Regions from separate parts of the Vibrio sp. TH_r3 genome, predicted to be linked through region 3. Evidence: predicted binding sites of a transcription regulator. Region 3 holds the regulator's gene; each other region holds the start of a gene.

Region 1 (4,978 bases), on a different contig from region 3:
ATTCTAGGTTAGGAGCAAAACCACCTTCATCACCAACTGCTGTGCTTAGGCCTTTAGCTTTAAGTACTTTCGCTAGGTTGTGGAATACTTCAGCACCGATACGTAAAGCTTCTTTAAGAGTTGAAGCACCAACAGGTTGAATCATGAATTCTTGGATATCAACGTTGTTATCAGCGTGCTCACCACCATTGATGATGTTCATCATTGGAAGAGGCATAGAGAACTGACCAGCAGTACCATTAAGTTCTGCAATGTGCTCGAATAAAGGCATACCTTTAGCCGCTGCTGCTGCTTTTGCGTTTGCAAGAGAAACCGCTAGGATTGCGTTAGCACCAAATTTAGCTTTGTTTTCTGTACCATCCAAATCGATCATAATTTGATCAACTTCAGCTTGAGCTTTAGCATCTTTACCAACTAGAGCTTCAGCAATTGTACCGTTTACTGCTTCAACCGCTTTAAGAACACCTTTACCTAGGAAACGTGCTTTATCACCGTCACGTAACTCAAGAGCTTCGCGAGAACCAGTAGATGCACCAGATGGAGCTGCAGCCATACCGACGAAACCGCCTTCTAGGTGTACTTCAGCTTCTACTGTTGGGTTACCACGTGAGTCGATGATTTCACGACCTAGAACTTTAACGATCTTAGACATTGATGTTTCCTCTCGTTCAATTTTTATGTCAAAACTAAGAATAACCACACTTCATGTGTCGTTATCCGGATTCTTGTATTACTTACTCTGTTCTGTATCGAATTCACCACGTTGATATTGACCAGCTGCTTTAATAAAGCCAGCGAACAACGGATGTCCATCGCGAGGCGTAGACGTGAATTCAGGGTGGAACTGAGAGGCAACAAACCATGGATGATTTGGGTTCTCAATTACCTCAACAAGCTTTTTATCTGCAGACAAGCCTGATACTTTTAAACCGGCTTTTTCAATCTGAGGACGAAGATTGTTGTTTACTTCATAACGGTGACGGTGACGTTCATGAATTGTCGCGCTACCGTATAACTCTTTAGCTAGTGTGCCTTTTTCAAGATGACAAAGCTGAGAGCCGAGACGCATAGTACCACCTAAGTCAGATTGCTCAGTACGTTCTTCAACCTTACCTTCACCATCGACCCATTCGGTAATTAATCCTACCACGGGATACTTTGTGTCTTTGTTAAATTCTGTTGAATGCGCGCCTTCAAGGCCAGCAACATTTCTTGCAAATTCGATTAGAGCCACTTGCATACCTAAACAAATCCCTAAATAAGGCACGTTATTTTCACGCGCATATTTAGCGGCAAGGATTTTACCTTCGATGCCACGATCACCAAAACCACCAGGTACAAGAATCGCATCTAAATCTGCGAACATTTCTTCACCTTTGTTCTCTACATCTTGTGAGTCGACATATTTAATGGTGACATTTAAGCGGTTTTTCAACCCTGCATGTTTAAGTGCTTCGTTAACCGATTTATAAGCATCTGGAAGTTCTATATATTTACCAACCATTCCAACGGTTACATCCGCGGTAGGATTTGCTTCTTCATAGATAACTTGTTCCCACTCTGACAGATCCGCTTCTGGTGCTTGAATTCCAAAACGAGCACAGACAAGATCATCTAATGCTTGAGCTTTGATCAATTGAGGGATTTTGTAGATAGAATCTACGTCTTTCATTGAGATAACAGCTTTTTCTGGGACGTTACAGAAAAGTGCTATTTTTTTACGTTCATTTGCAGGGATCATACGATCACTACGACAAACTAAAATATCTGGCTGGATACCAATAGAAAGTAATTCTTTTACAGAATGCTGAGTTGGCTTAGTTTTCACTTCACCGGCAGCGGCTAAATAAGGTACTAAAGTCAAGTGCATAAACATAGCTCGTTCACGACCTACTTCTGCTGCTAACTGACGAATAGCTTCCATAAATGGCAGAGATTCGATATCACCAACCGTACCGCCAACCTCAACTATAGCAATGTCATGGCCTTCAGCGCCATCGTAAACACGATCTTTAATCGCATTAGTAATGTGAGGTATAACTTGAATTGTTGCACCCAAGTAATCACCACGACGCTCTTTTCTAAGTACGTCAGCATAAACACGGCCAGCAGTAAAGTTGTTGCGCTTGCTCATTTTGGTACGAATGAATCGTTCATAATGACCAAGATCGAGATCGGTTTCTGCACCGTCTTCGGTAACAAATACTTCACCATGTTGAATTGGGCTCATAGTGCCGGGATCAACGTTGATATAAGGGTCAAGCTTCATCATGGTCACTTTGAGACCACGAGCTTCTAAAATAGCCGCAAGAGATGCGGCTGCAATACCTTTACCTAGTGAGGATACCACCCCGCCAGTAACAAAAATGTAATTTGTCGTCATGTTTAACCTGAAATTGGTTGAATGAGGGAAATTGGTGCTGTCTGGACGGGATGCAAATATACCAGAAGCCCTTTAACGCCACAACGTGAAACTTATCACACTTGGTTAATTTATTTTTTGCTTCAAATCAATTCAACAAGTCATTAACCTATGCCTATCACTAGTCGATGCTTATCCCTACTTAATTTAAAGCATACAAATCAACTATCTTATGTTACGAAGTATAGCTACCGTTGAGTAAAACAAGCAAGTAATCGATAACTGGTCCGAGTATAACTTTCGACCAGTCTAAAATTTAAAACAAGTTAAACAATTACGCGGTTATTTTAGTATTCGATTTGATGGTTTATAGATGTTATTCACAAAATTTCAGATGATACTTTCCTAATTGTTCTGATAATAATGATAATTACATCAATATTATTGACCTTTTTTAACTTCGTCCCACATTGCATCTAACTGGTCTAGATTGAAATCATCCAATTGCTTTCCTTGCGCACGAACTAAACGCTCAACACCTTTGAAGCGAGTTTCAAATTTATCGTTTGCTTTACGCAAAGCGACTTCTGGATCTTTGCCTAAGTGACGAACTAAATTTACGGTAGCAAAAAGAAGGTCGCCTAATTCTTCTTCAATCGCTTTTTCATCAGGAGTGACTTGGAGAACTTCATCAAGCACTTCATCTAACTCTTCTTTTACTTTATCCACAACAGGTCCAATCGTATCCCAATCAAAACCATGCTTAGCACAACGCTTTTGTATTTTATTAGCTTTAGCAAGAGCAGGAAGGGATTTAGGAACAGAATCTAATATACTCTGTTCCACTTTGCCCAACTTGGCCTTTTCTTTCACTTTTTCTCGCTCCCAATTGGCATTTATCTCTTGTTCAGAGGTAAGTGTTAGATCAGAAAACACATGAGGATGGCGACGAATGAGCTTTTCATTCACTGTTTCCACAACATCGTGAAACTCAAAAAGCTGTTGTTCTTTCGCTAATTGACTGTAAAAAATCACTTGAAACAACACGTCACCAAGTTCTTCTTTTAAGTTGAGCCAATCTTTATTATTGATAGCATCTACCACTTCGAATGTCTCTTCGATTGTATGTGGAATAATAGAGTCGAAGTTTTGTTTTAAATCCCAAGGACAGCCTTTTTCAGGGTCACGCAATTGAGACATAATATTTAAAAGTTGCTGTACGCTATCCGCCATTTACTCGTTTCTCACTTTATATTCTGGTTATTTTTTCTATTCAAATCACTAGCATTTAAGTTTAAGAGCTTTAACGTAAGCGTCTTACCGAAATAACGTCTCGAATTTGTTCGATGCGAGAAATAACCCGGCTAAGAAGCTCTACATTTTTCACTTCTAAATTGAAGTCCATAATAAGCATCTGACGTTTATAATCATGCCGACTTTTCATACTCGACACTGTTAGCTTCTCATTGGCTAACAGTGTCGTTATATCCTTAAGTAATCCACCGCGTTCTAGCGCATCCACTCGAAGAGTGAGAATAAAGTTCCCCGAATAAGAGCCCCCCCAAACAGTATCAATAATACGCTCCGGAGCATGTAATCGTAGCTCAGCCAATTGCTCACAATCACTTCTATGCACAGAAATACCTCTACCTTGGGTAATATACCCAGCAATGATATCTCCTGGAATTGGCTGACAGCATCTTGCTAAATGCGACATTAAGTTATCAACCCCTTCAACTACAATGGCATCTTTATGAGGTCGATTTTGAACAGACGATTTAGCCCCTTGCTCTTGCAGTTTCTCTAAAGCTTGCTTATCTTCCTCTTCGGCAGTTGGCTTATTGACTAATGCATTAATATGATTAATGACTTGGTTAATTCGTAAATCACCACTACCAATACCTGCATAGAGCTCATCGGGTGTATTAACATTAAAACGCTTGAGGGCGTAATCATCAGCATGTTTTAATGTTGCCCCTATTTTGGTAAGCTCTAGCTCTAAAATTTCTCGACCCGCTTCAATATTTTTCTCGCGACTTTCTTTTCTAAACCAAGCATTAATCTTCGCTCTAGCTCGACTTGAATGGACAAAACCTAAAGATGAGTTCAACCAATCTCGCGATGGATTGGGTTCTTTTTGGGTAATAATTTCAACCTGATCGCCCATTTCTAATTTGTGCGTAAATGGAACAATTCGTCCACCGACTTTGGTTCCGATACAACGATGTCCAACTTCAGAGTGAATGTGGTAAGCAAAATCAAGGGGTGTTGCACCCATTGGCAAATCAACCACATCCCCTCTTGGCGTAAAGGCATATACTCTATCATCGAATACTTGGCTACGCAGTTCATCTAGCATCTCACCAGAATCTGACATTTCTTCTTGCCAATCAATCAGCTTACGGAGCCAAGTGATTTTCTCGTCGTAGCCACTACGTCCACCACTTGACGCTCCTTCTTTGTATTTCCAGTGCGCAGCAACACCCAGTTCAGAATCTTCATGCATTTGCTTGGTTCTAATCTGAATTTCTATCGTTTTTCCTTCAGGCCCAAGAATAACGGTATGAATAGATTGATAACCATTAGGTTTAGGGTTAGCAACATAGTCGTCAAACT
Region 2 (4,978 bases), on a different contig from region 3:
TATGAACCCACTACGCATAAATTAGCCATACGCACCATACGATGGAAGCCTTCTTGAATAATAGAGAGCTTACGCTGCTTATCTACATCACCTGGCCATTTAGCTCGTACTTCAATCAAAAATAAATGGTTAATGTGATAGATAATTTCCATATGACGAGGTAGTAAACGTTGAATCAGAGATTCACTCCACGTTTCTAAGGCTTCAGGCAGCAAGGTATGATTGGTATAGGCGAAGGTTTTAGAACAAATCCCCCATGCGTCATCCCACGAAAGACCACGTTCATCAATCAGAATGCGCATCAATTCAGGAATTGAAACCGTTGGATGAGTATCGTTAAGTTGGATTGTTTCGTATTTTGGTAAATCCCTTATGTCATGCCCTGCCGCGTCATGACGACGGAGAATATCGCCAATAGAAGCCGCACTATGAAAATACTGCTGCATTAGACGAAGTGTTTTACCTTTTTCATGGTTGTCATTTGGGTAAAGTACTTTTGTAATATTCCCCGAGTCGATAAGAGCATGTTGAGCTTCAAAGTAATCACCATTGTTGAAACTTTCTAATGAGAAAGGGGCAATGGCTCGACATTCCCATAAGCGCAATGGATAAACTGTGTCACTTTCATAACCAACAATCGGTAGATCCCATGGCATACCTTGTACTTGCATTCCTGGAACCCATCGACGTTTCTCAACGCCGTCAACATATTCAGATTCTACATGACCATAAAAACCAATTTGCTGTGCATATTCTGGACGAGCAATTTCCCACGGATACCCCTCTACACCGCGCCATGCGTCTGGTGCTTCTTTTTGGTGCCCGTGTTCAAAAGACTGCTTAAAAAGACCATATTCATAATGCAACCCATAACCAATCGTCGGATACTCTTGTGCTGCACAAGAATCCATAAAACAAGCAGCTAAACGACCTAAGCCACCATTACCCAACGATGGATCGCGTTCTTCTTCTAGCAAATCAGAAAGGCTTTGACCTAACTCACTCATCGCATCTGTAATTTGGCCATACAACCCCATACTAATTAAATTGTTGCCAGTTAAACGCCCAATCAAAAATTCAAGCGACAAATAGTTAACACTTTTGGCATTTTTAATTGCTGGATCATTTTCTGTTTCAAGTAGATCAAATGTGGTTAACTCTGCTAACGCACGCCCCATTGCTAAATACCATGCTCGTGAATCAGCGTTCTCCACTGTTGTTGCGTAAGTTGCGGTTAAGTGCTTTTTAACATTAGCCTGAAATGAGGCTTTATCGAATTTAGCTTGTTGAGTTGGTTTCATAACGACATCTCTTAGTTTTCATTCATCTTTTGCTCATCCTGCATTGAATTATCAAGCAGAACATCCTCCCATGATTCAGGAGAAGGAGGAGGAGTATCTAGGGCGTAGAAAGTCGTCCTCCGCATAATTAAAGATCAAAATCACATTATTGAAGCCGACAAGGCGAACGTAAGTGACAAAGATCACGCGTGCATCTTTTTTACCTAAATTAATCTCGAAAGACTAAAAGTAACCTGAAAACAAAATACTCTCAAAAAAGTAAATCTGGTCACAAAATAATTAAAGCTCAGAATTGTTTCAGTGACACTAATATGTACAAGTAACATCGTTAATTATATCCCCCACTTACACAATATGTGACCAATGACTCAATTTTAGGGCGTAGATGATCAGTAATTTGCGCCATGTCATACATATTTGAGAATGGGAATGTACGCTAGGGCAACGCTTAGCGTAGGATAGCTTCTATGTTGTCTCTTTGTCGTCTAAATGACATTCCTAGAAGCTTATGCGACTTTTTTATCGTCAAATTTCACAATGTACACACAAAGATAGTGACTGAAAAATCACACAATAACTAATTGAAATGACTTATGTTGATACCATCAAAATTAACCAGACCAAGCCGATTGCACAACGCAATAATGAGACCAAGAGTACTCGATTTATTGCAACAAGCCCCTTTTTATAAACTGGTTCTTTTTCGATCCCCTGCTGGCTATGGGAAAACAACCATGGCAACCCAATGGCTTGCAAATAAAAGCGCTGTAGGGTGGTTTAGCATAGATAATAGTGACAATGATTCTAACCGCTTCGCTGACTATTTTATTCACGCTATCAATAAGGCAACTAACAATAAGTGTCCTATTTCTGAAACACTAGCTAAAAGGCGACAGTTTTCTTCGCTTACCTCTCTATTTGAAGAAATTTTTGTAGAGCTATCTAATTATTTTGATGAGTTTTATGTCGCACTCGACGACTACCATCTTATAAACTCAGACGAGATCCACGAAGCTATGCGGTTCTTCATAAAAAACATGCCGGATAATATGACGTTAGTAGTTACCAGTAGAAGTTCCCCTCCCTTGGGTACAGCTAATCTGCGTGTACGAGATTTAATGCTCGAGATAGATAATCAGGCATTAGCATTCGACACAGAAGAAACTACACGCTTTTTCAATCAACGTGTTGCCGACGGAATCGATGATACCACGGCATATAATTTACAATCTTATGTAGAGGGTTGGCCTTCTGCCTTACAACTAATTGCCTTACAAGCCCAGTACCAACAAAAAACTTTAGTTCAATCGGCTGAATCGGTCGCAAAATTTAATCATGCGCATCTTTGGGATTATTTAATAGAAGAAGTCTTTGACATACTCGATTCAGAGACCAAAAACTTTTTAATGCGTTGTTCTATATTAGAAACATTTAACGACACTTTAGTTAATAATATCACCAACCGAACCGATTCATTGGCGATGATAGAATCTCTTAATCGATTTGGGTTGTTTATCTATCGCTTGGAAGGAGAACAAAACTGGTATCGTTTTCATCATCTATTCGCCGAGTTTCTCACTCACCAAAGAAAAACCAACATCAATGATGAAGAAGTTAGTTTACATCGCCAAGCGGCTGAAACTTGGCTGAAATTGGGTGTACCGTACCAAGCACTTTTTCACGCTCAAAACGCTCAAGATAGTACGCTAATGAGCAAAATAATCCTTGATTCCGGTTGGAAAATGTTTAATCGAGGTGATCTAAAGGTACTGGATAATGCACTAAATAAACTTGATAGTGATTTACTATACAGCGACATGAAATTGCCGCTATTGCGAGCATGGTTATCTCAAAGTCAACATAGATACAATGAAGTAGAAGATATGTTAACCGAATCGCTAATTAAAATGGAGCAACAAAAACTCAAATTAACCACTACTGACCAAGGTCAAGTCAATGCATTGCTGGCACAAATTTCCATCAATAAAAATGATCCACAACGAGCACTAGAATACGCCGAACTCGCCTTAAGCCAATTAGATACCACGATATATCATAGCCGTATTGTCGCGATATCAATCGTTGGTGAAGTGAACCATGTTTTGGGGCAACTAGAGCGTGCATTACCTCTTATGCAACAGACTGAAAAATTAGCTCGTCAACATCAACTTTATCATCAAGCACTTTGGGCTATTTTGCAACAAAGCGAAATTCTGGTTGCGCAAGGCTTTATCCAAGCCGCATTTGAAATGCTAGATCATGCTTTCAAATTAATTGAAGATCAAAAATTGCAACAACTTCCGTTACATGAGTTTGCATTGCGATTAAAAACCCAAATTTTATGGTGTTGGAATCGATTAGATGAAGCTGAACACCATGCATACACAGGTATTGAAGTATTGGGGGTAACCGATCAAAGCAAGCATTTACATAGTTATTCTATGCTAGCTCGCATTGCTGTTGGCAGAGGCGAATTGGATAAGGCAACTAAATTTATTACAAAAATAGAACAGTTACTGACACAATCAAGCTATCATCTAGATTGGACTGCTAATGCTTCCCTTTCCCTCATTCTTTATTGGCAAGCGCGCAACGATATAGAATCAATGCAACAATGGTTAGCATCAGCTATTAAACCAACCGACGCTAAAAACCATTTCTTACAACTGCAATGGCGCAACATTATTAGAGTACAGATCTATCTTGGTGAATACGAAGATGCCGATACCAGCTTATCCTTCCTTACTAAACAAGCTGCTGACTCAAATTTAATTTCTGATATAAACCGAAACCTAGTCATGCAAGCGATATTGGCTATTAAACAGCAAGATGACAAAAGCGCGAGAGAAAAACTTGAACAAGCACTAATAATGACCAATCAAACAAGTATCTTAGGAGACTTTCTTATAGATGGCGGATTGCTTCTTCCGGTATTGCAAAAATTAATAAACCGGTCAGCCTTGGGTGAACTAGAAAAACATCGAGCGCAGCAATTAATCAATGATATCTCAGACAAGCAACGCAGCCGATCGATACATTTTGATGAAGAGTTTATTCATCAGTTACTTCATCAGCCTAATGTTCCTGAATTAGTCAGAACCAGCCCGTTAACACAAAGAGAGTGGCAAGTACTTGGTTTGATTTATTCTGGTTTTAGTAACGAACAAATAGCGCAAGAACTCGATGTAGCAGGGACAACAATCAAAACACACATTCGAAACCTTTATCAAAAACTAAATATAACTAATAGAAAAAATGCTATTGAGATGGCAGAAAATTTAATTAATTTAATTAATTAGATATTATAACCAAACTACTTGGAATGGTAGGTAACATTGCAGCTTCAATTAGCAAGAGTATACAATTAAGCTACGAATAATATGAGATAACAGCGTAGGAACAGGAACAGGAACAGGAACAGGGTATTACAAGCCAATATAATGCGTGTATTCAATAAAAAAAACCAACCGCAAAATTGCGATTGGTTAATAGATAGTGTGAACAATATTTATTCACTAACAACGTCAGTTGGCTAGGTGACCCTCGGCTTTAAGAAGGGTCGAATATAATAATGCAGTATGTGTGCCAACTTTTATTATTGGTTTTTTCTATATAAAGAGCCAAATATAAGCCAAATTTCAATTTTCAATTCATATTTTTTGCATATTGCTATTCGC
Region 3 (4,978 bases):
TCAGAATTACATGAAACCGTTGATATTAAACTCAAAGGCGAATTTTAGCTGGCAAAACTAAAGCATTTATTCTTTTTAGAGAATCCCATAAACTAGCAAATTACACCGTTTAATCTAATTTAATAACAAGGGATATCATGTCCGCAAAACATCCGGTTATCGCTGTTACAGGTTCATCTGGCGCAGGAACAACGACAACTTCAGAAGCATTTCGAAAAATGTTTAATATGATGAACGTTAAAGCCGCATGGGTTGAAGGAGATAGCTTTCATAAGTTCACTCGCCCAGAAATGGACATTGAGATTCGTAAAGCCAAAGAACAAGGACGACACATCAGTTATTTTGGTCCACAAGCAAACGACTTTCCGGCCTTAGAACAATTCTTCAAGAAATATGGAGAAGAAGGAAAAGGACAAGTAAGACGTTATCTACACTCCTTTGATGAAGCCGTTCCTTATAATCAGATGCCAGGAACCTTTACACCTTGGCAAGATTTACCCGAAGACAGTGATGTGCTTTTTTATGAAGGCTTGCACGGCGCAGTGGTCGATGGTGAGGTTAATGTATCACAACATGCAGACTTGCTTATTGGTATGGTGCCGATTGTTAATTTAGAATGGATTCAAAAGTTCGTACGTGACACTAGAGATAGAGGTCACTCAAGAGAAGCCGTAACCGATTCAATCGTTCGCTCTATGGATGATTACCTAAATTATATTACTCCTCAATTTTCTCGCACACATATTAACTTTCAGCGTGTTCCAACCGTCGACACATCAAACCCTCTTAACGCTAAAGGGATCCCGAGTTTAGATGAAAGTTTTGTGGTTATCCGTTTGCGTGGTATGAAGAATGTCGATTTTCCGTATCTCTTAGCTATGATTGATGGCTCATTTGTTTCGCGCCACAATACGATCGTTGTTCCAGGTGGAAAAATGAGCTTTGCTATGGAATTAATTATCCGGCCAGTCCTTCAACAGTTAATTGAAACTGGCAAGATAGGTTAATTTCTGACCGATTTAGCAGTTTGTTTGTTATACCGTGATGATGTGCACATTTTTACGCGAAGAATAAGGATTTTAGAGCGATCAAAATCAAGAAATTGACTGTAAAAAAGGATACTATTCTTAACAGACATACATATGTAGCTTGCAGCTTTGACTAAGAAATCCTATGCTAACGTCACCGAAAAATAGGGACGCGGCAAAGGAACGCTGCTTAAGTAGGCCCTGCAGATAATAGTGAGATAATTATGGTTCTAGGTAAACCTCAAACCGATCCAACATTAGAGTGGTTTCTTTCACACTGTCATATTCATAAGTATCCATCAAAGAGTACGCTTATCCACGCGGGTGAGAAAGCTGAAACTCTGTATTATATTGTGAAAGGCTCAGTGGCTGTGCTTATCAAGGATGAAGAAGGTAAAGAGATGATTCTGTCTTATCTTAACCAAGGTGACTTCATCGGTGAGCTAGGCCTCTTTGAAGAAGACCAAGAACGTACCGCATGGGTACGAGCAAAATCACCTTGTGAAGTTGCTGAAATTTCATTTAAGAAATTCCGCCAGCTGATTCAAGTTAACCCTGATATTTTGATGCGTCTTTCGTCTCAAATGGCAAGCCGTCTACAAACGACAAGCCAAAAAGTAGGTGATTTAGCCTTCTTAGATGTAACTGGTCGTATTGCTCAAACGCTGCTTAATTTGGCAAAACAGCCTGATGCAATGACGCACCCTGATGGGATGCAGATCAAAATCACTCGTCAAGAGATTGGACAAATTGTTGGCTGTTCGCGTGAGACAGTTGGACGTATTTTGAAAATGCTTGAAGAGCAGAACTTAATTTCTGCACACGGTAAAACCATCGTTGTCTACGGTACTCGATAAAAATTATTCGTTAATACGAGCCACCTATACATAAAGACAAACTAAAAAAGCAGCGGAATCGCTGCTTTTTTTTTCGATAAAATTAGGATAGCTTTTATTGTAAGCGTTTCTAATTTATGGTGCTTGTAACTTGATTGGGCATATATTTAAACATGCCCAATCCATTTAACATGACCGCTAAACTTTAGTCACATAGGTAGCGGAATTTTACATCATTCCTGGCATTCCACCCATACCACCCATGCCGCCCATATCAGGCATTGCAGCACCAGCATCTTTAGCAGGAACATCAGTAACCATTGCTTCTGTTGTGATCATAAGACCAGCAACTGAAGCTGCGAACTGTAGTGCGCTACGCGTTACTTTGGTTGGATCTAGAATACCCATTTCAAGCATATCACCGTATTCGCCTGTCGCTGCGTTGTAGCCATAGCTGCCTTCGCCTGCTTTAACGTTGTTAGCAACAACTGAGTCTTCCTCACCTGCATTCTCAACGATTTGACGGATAGGTGCTTCCATTGCTCGAAGAGCAACACGAATACCAACATTTTGTTCTTCGTTGCTACCTTCAAGGCCTGCAACTTTAGATGCTGCGCGAATAAGTGCAACACCACCACCAGCAACGACGCCCTCTTCAACTGCAGCACGAGTTGCGTGAAGTGCATCTTCCACGCGGTCTTTTTTCTCTTTCATTTCAACTTCAGTCGCAGCACCAACTTTGATTACGGCAACACCACCAGCAAGTTTCGCTACGCGCTCTTGTAGTTTCTCTTTATCGTAATCTGATGTCGCTTCTTCAATTTGCTGACGAATTTGAGAAACACGACCTTGAATCATTTCTTCTTCACCAAGACCATCAATGATAGTTGTGTTTTCTTTAGTAATGATCACGCGCTTAGCTTGACCTAGATCTTCTAACGTTGCTTTTTCTAGTTCTAAACCAATCTCTTCAGAAATAACCGTACCAGAAGTTAGAATCGCTATATCTTGTAGCATTGACTTGCGACGATCACCAAAACCAGGTGCTTTAACTGCTGCTGCTTTCACGATGCCACGCATGTTGTTTACTACCAATGTAGCCAGTGCTTCACCTTCAACATCTTCCGCAATGATCAGCAGTGGACGAGAGGCTTTAGCAACGGCTTCTAACGTGGTTAGCAACTCACGAATATTCGATATTTTTTTGTCGATCAAAAGAATGAATGGGTTTTCTAATTCAACCGCACCCGCTTCTTGGTTAGTAATGAAGTATGGAGATAGGTAGCCTCGGTCAAACTGCATACCTTCAACAACATCAAGTTCATCTTGAAGTGCTTGGCCTTCTTCAACAGTAATCACACCGTCGCGACCTACTTTTTCCATCGCTTCAGCAATGATGTTACCAACAGTTTCATCAGTGTTCGCTGAAATCGTTCCTACTTGTGCTATCGCTTTTGTATCTGCACATGGCACAGATAGAGCTTTAAGCTCTTCTACTGCAGCAACAACTGCTTTATCGATACCACGTTTAAGGTCCATTGGATTCATACCAGCAGCTACCGCTTTAAGGCCTTCAGTAATGATTGACTGAGCTAATACTGTAGCTGTTGTTGTTCCGTCACCAGCGGCATCATTTGCTTGAGAAGCCACTTCTTTAACCATTTGTGCGCCCATGTTTTGGAACTTATCTTCTAGTTCAATTTCACGCGCGACAGAAACACCATCTTTAGTGATGGTTGGTGCACCGAAAGATTTGTCCAATACAACGTTACGACCTTTCGGTCCAAGCGTTACTTTTACAGCATCAGCTAGAACATTTACGCCTTCTAGCATTTTGATTCGTGCATCATTACCAAATTTTACGTCTTTAGCAGCCATCTTATATATCCTTTCCTAAATACTATTTTATATTTGCTTATCGTTTAAGAGTGAATTACTCAACGTATGCTTATTCAACAATTGCCATAATGTCATTTTCAGACATGACTAATACTTCTTTTCCATCTATTTTTTCAGTTTTTGTGCCGTAGCCTTCTGCAAAAATAACTACATCACCAACTTTTACGTCCAAAGGCTGAACGGTACCATTTTCTAGAATACGGCCTTTGCCTACAGCGAGAACTGTTCCGCGAGTAGACTTTTCTGCAGCCGATCCAGTTAATACAATGCCACCTGCAGATTTTGATTCAACTTCTTTGCGCTCAACGATAACACGGTCGTGTAAAGGACGAATATTCATGAGGTCGTCTCTCCTGATTGTTGTTTCATTTAATGGATAAAGTGCTGAATTCTCAGCGCGTGAAAGTTATGTGGGGGATCATGTGCAAAATCCCAAGGGGAAAAATCAATTTTTTATCTCAGAAACGACATTTTTTTTAATAAATTGTTTTTTTTGAATAAAAACCGATTTTTAGCCAACATAGATAAATTATTGCATTGAATAGGCGACTGGTTCAAAATCTTGCTAATTACAGATTAGGTAAAGAAAATGACTTGTAAATATTGTCATAGTAATTGGTTCTGGGAAAAAATTGGCCGATGCAATCAATGCATGAATCAATTAACCGTGTTATCCGCTTTATGTTGGATTGTCTGGTGGTGGTTTTATAGGAATGATCTTAGAAGTGTCGAATCAATTACGCTAATTGTCGCAGGGTTTACGTTTAATTTTGTTTTATTTCTTCATCTTCTGTTTAAATTTGTCGTTATTCCGCTACAGAAGAAAAACAAAACATAACCTTACTACCTTGTACCAATCTAAATAGATTGGACAAGGTAGTAAGAATTAATTCAACTTACTTCTCTAGTTTAAGGAAGTAATCGAAAATTTCAGGAACGTTACCGTTACCTAGGCCAGCATCAAATGCAGCTTGAAGGTTAGCAGAAGAACCTTCCGCGATCTTAGATTCAGTACCAAGATCTTCTACCATTTTTAGGAAGTAACCTAAATCTTTGTTTGCATTCGCAATTGAGAAACCTAAGTCACTTACGCCGTCAACTGCGTAGTTTTTACAGAAACCCATAAATGGAGAGTTAGAAGGACCAGCTGACATGATGTCAAATAGTTGTTGGCGATCAACACCGGCAAGATCAGCAACAGCGAAAGCTTGAGAC

What was found. The regulator CRP, encoded in region 3, controls carbon source genes, mostly activating them, when cyclic AMP is high. The targets are predictions, from matches to a motif close to TGTGANNNNNNTCACA.
Region 1: R3X26_RS12290 (CTP synthase) is a predicted target of CRP. The motif match lies at 2,468-2,483, and genes of this name have one in related genera.
Region 2: malT (HTH-type transcriptional regulator MalT) is a predicted target of CRP. The motif match lies at 1,657-1,672, and genes of this name have one in related genera.

What each region holds. Positions count from the first base shown of each region.
Region 1 is NZ_JAWMPW010000014.1:16,863-21,840, reverse strand. Features, by position in the region: gene eno (phosphopyruvate hydratase) at 1-652, opposite strand, end outside; gene R3X26_RS12290 (CTP synthase) at 731-2,383, opposite strand; gene mazG (nucleoside triphosphate pyrophosphohydrolase) at 2,804-3,595, opposite strand; gene relA (GTP diphosphokinase) at 3,666-4,978, opposite strand, start outside.
Region 2 is NZ_JAWMPW010000025.1:20,099-25,076, reverse strand. Features, by position in the region: gene R3X26_RS16010 (glycogen/starch/alpha-glucan phosphorylase) at 1-1,301, opposite strand, end outside; gene malT (HTH-type transcriptional regulator MalT) at 1,895-4,600, shown strand.
Region 3 is NZ_JAWMPW010000017.1:16,849-21,826, forward strand. Features, by position in the region: gene R3X26_RS13615 (YheU family protein) at 1-48, shown strand, start outside; gene R3X26_RS13620 (phosphoribulokinase) at 138-1,007, shown strand; gene crp (cAMP-activated global transcriptional regulator CRP) at 1,253-1,885, shown strand; gene groL (chaperonin GroEL) at 2,093-3,742, opposite strand; gene R3X26_RS13635 (co-chaperone GroES) at 3,813-4,103, opposite strand; gene R3X26_RS13640 (DUF3624 domain-containing protein) at 4,353-4,601, shown strand; gene R3X26_RS13645 (NAD(P)-dependent oxidoreductase) at 4,660-4,978, opposite strand, start outside.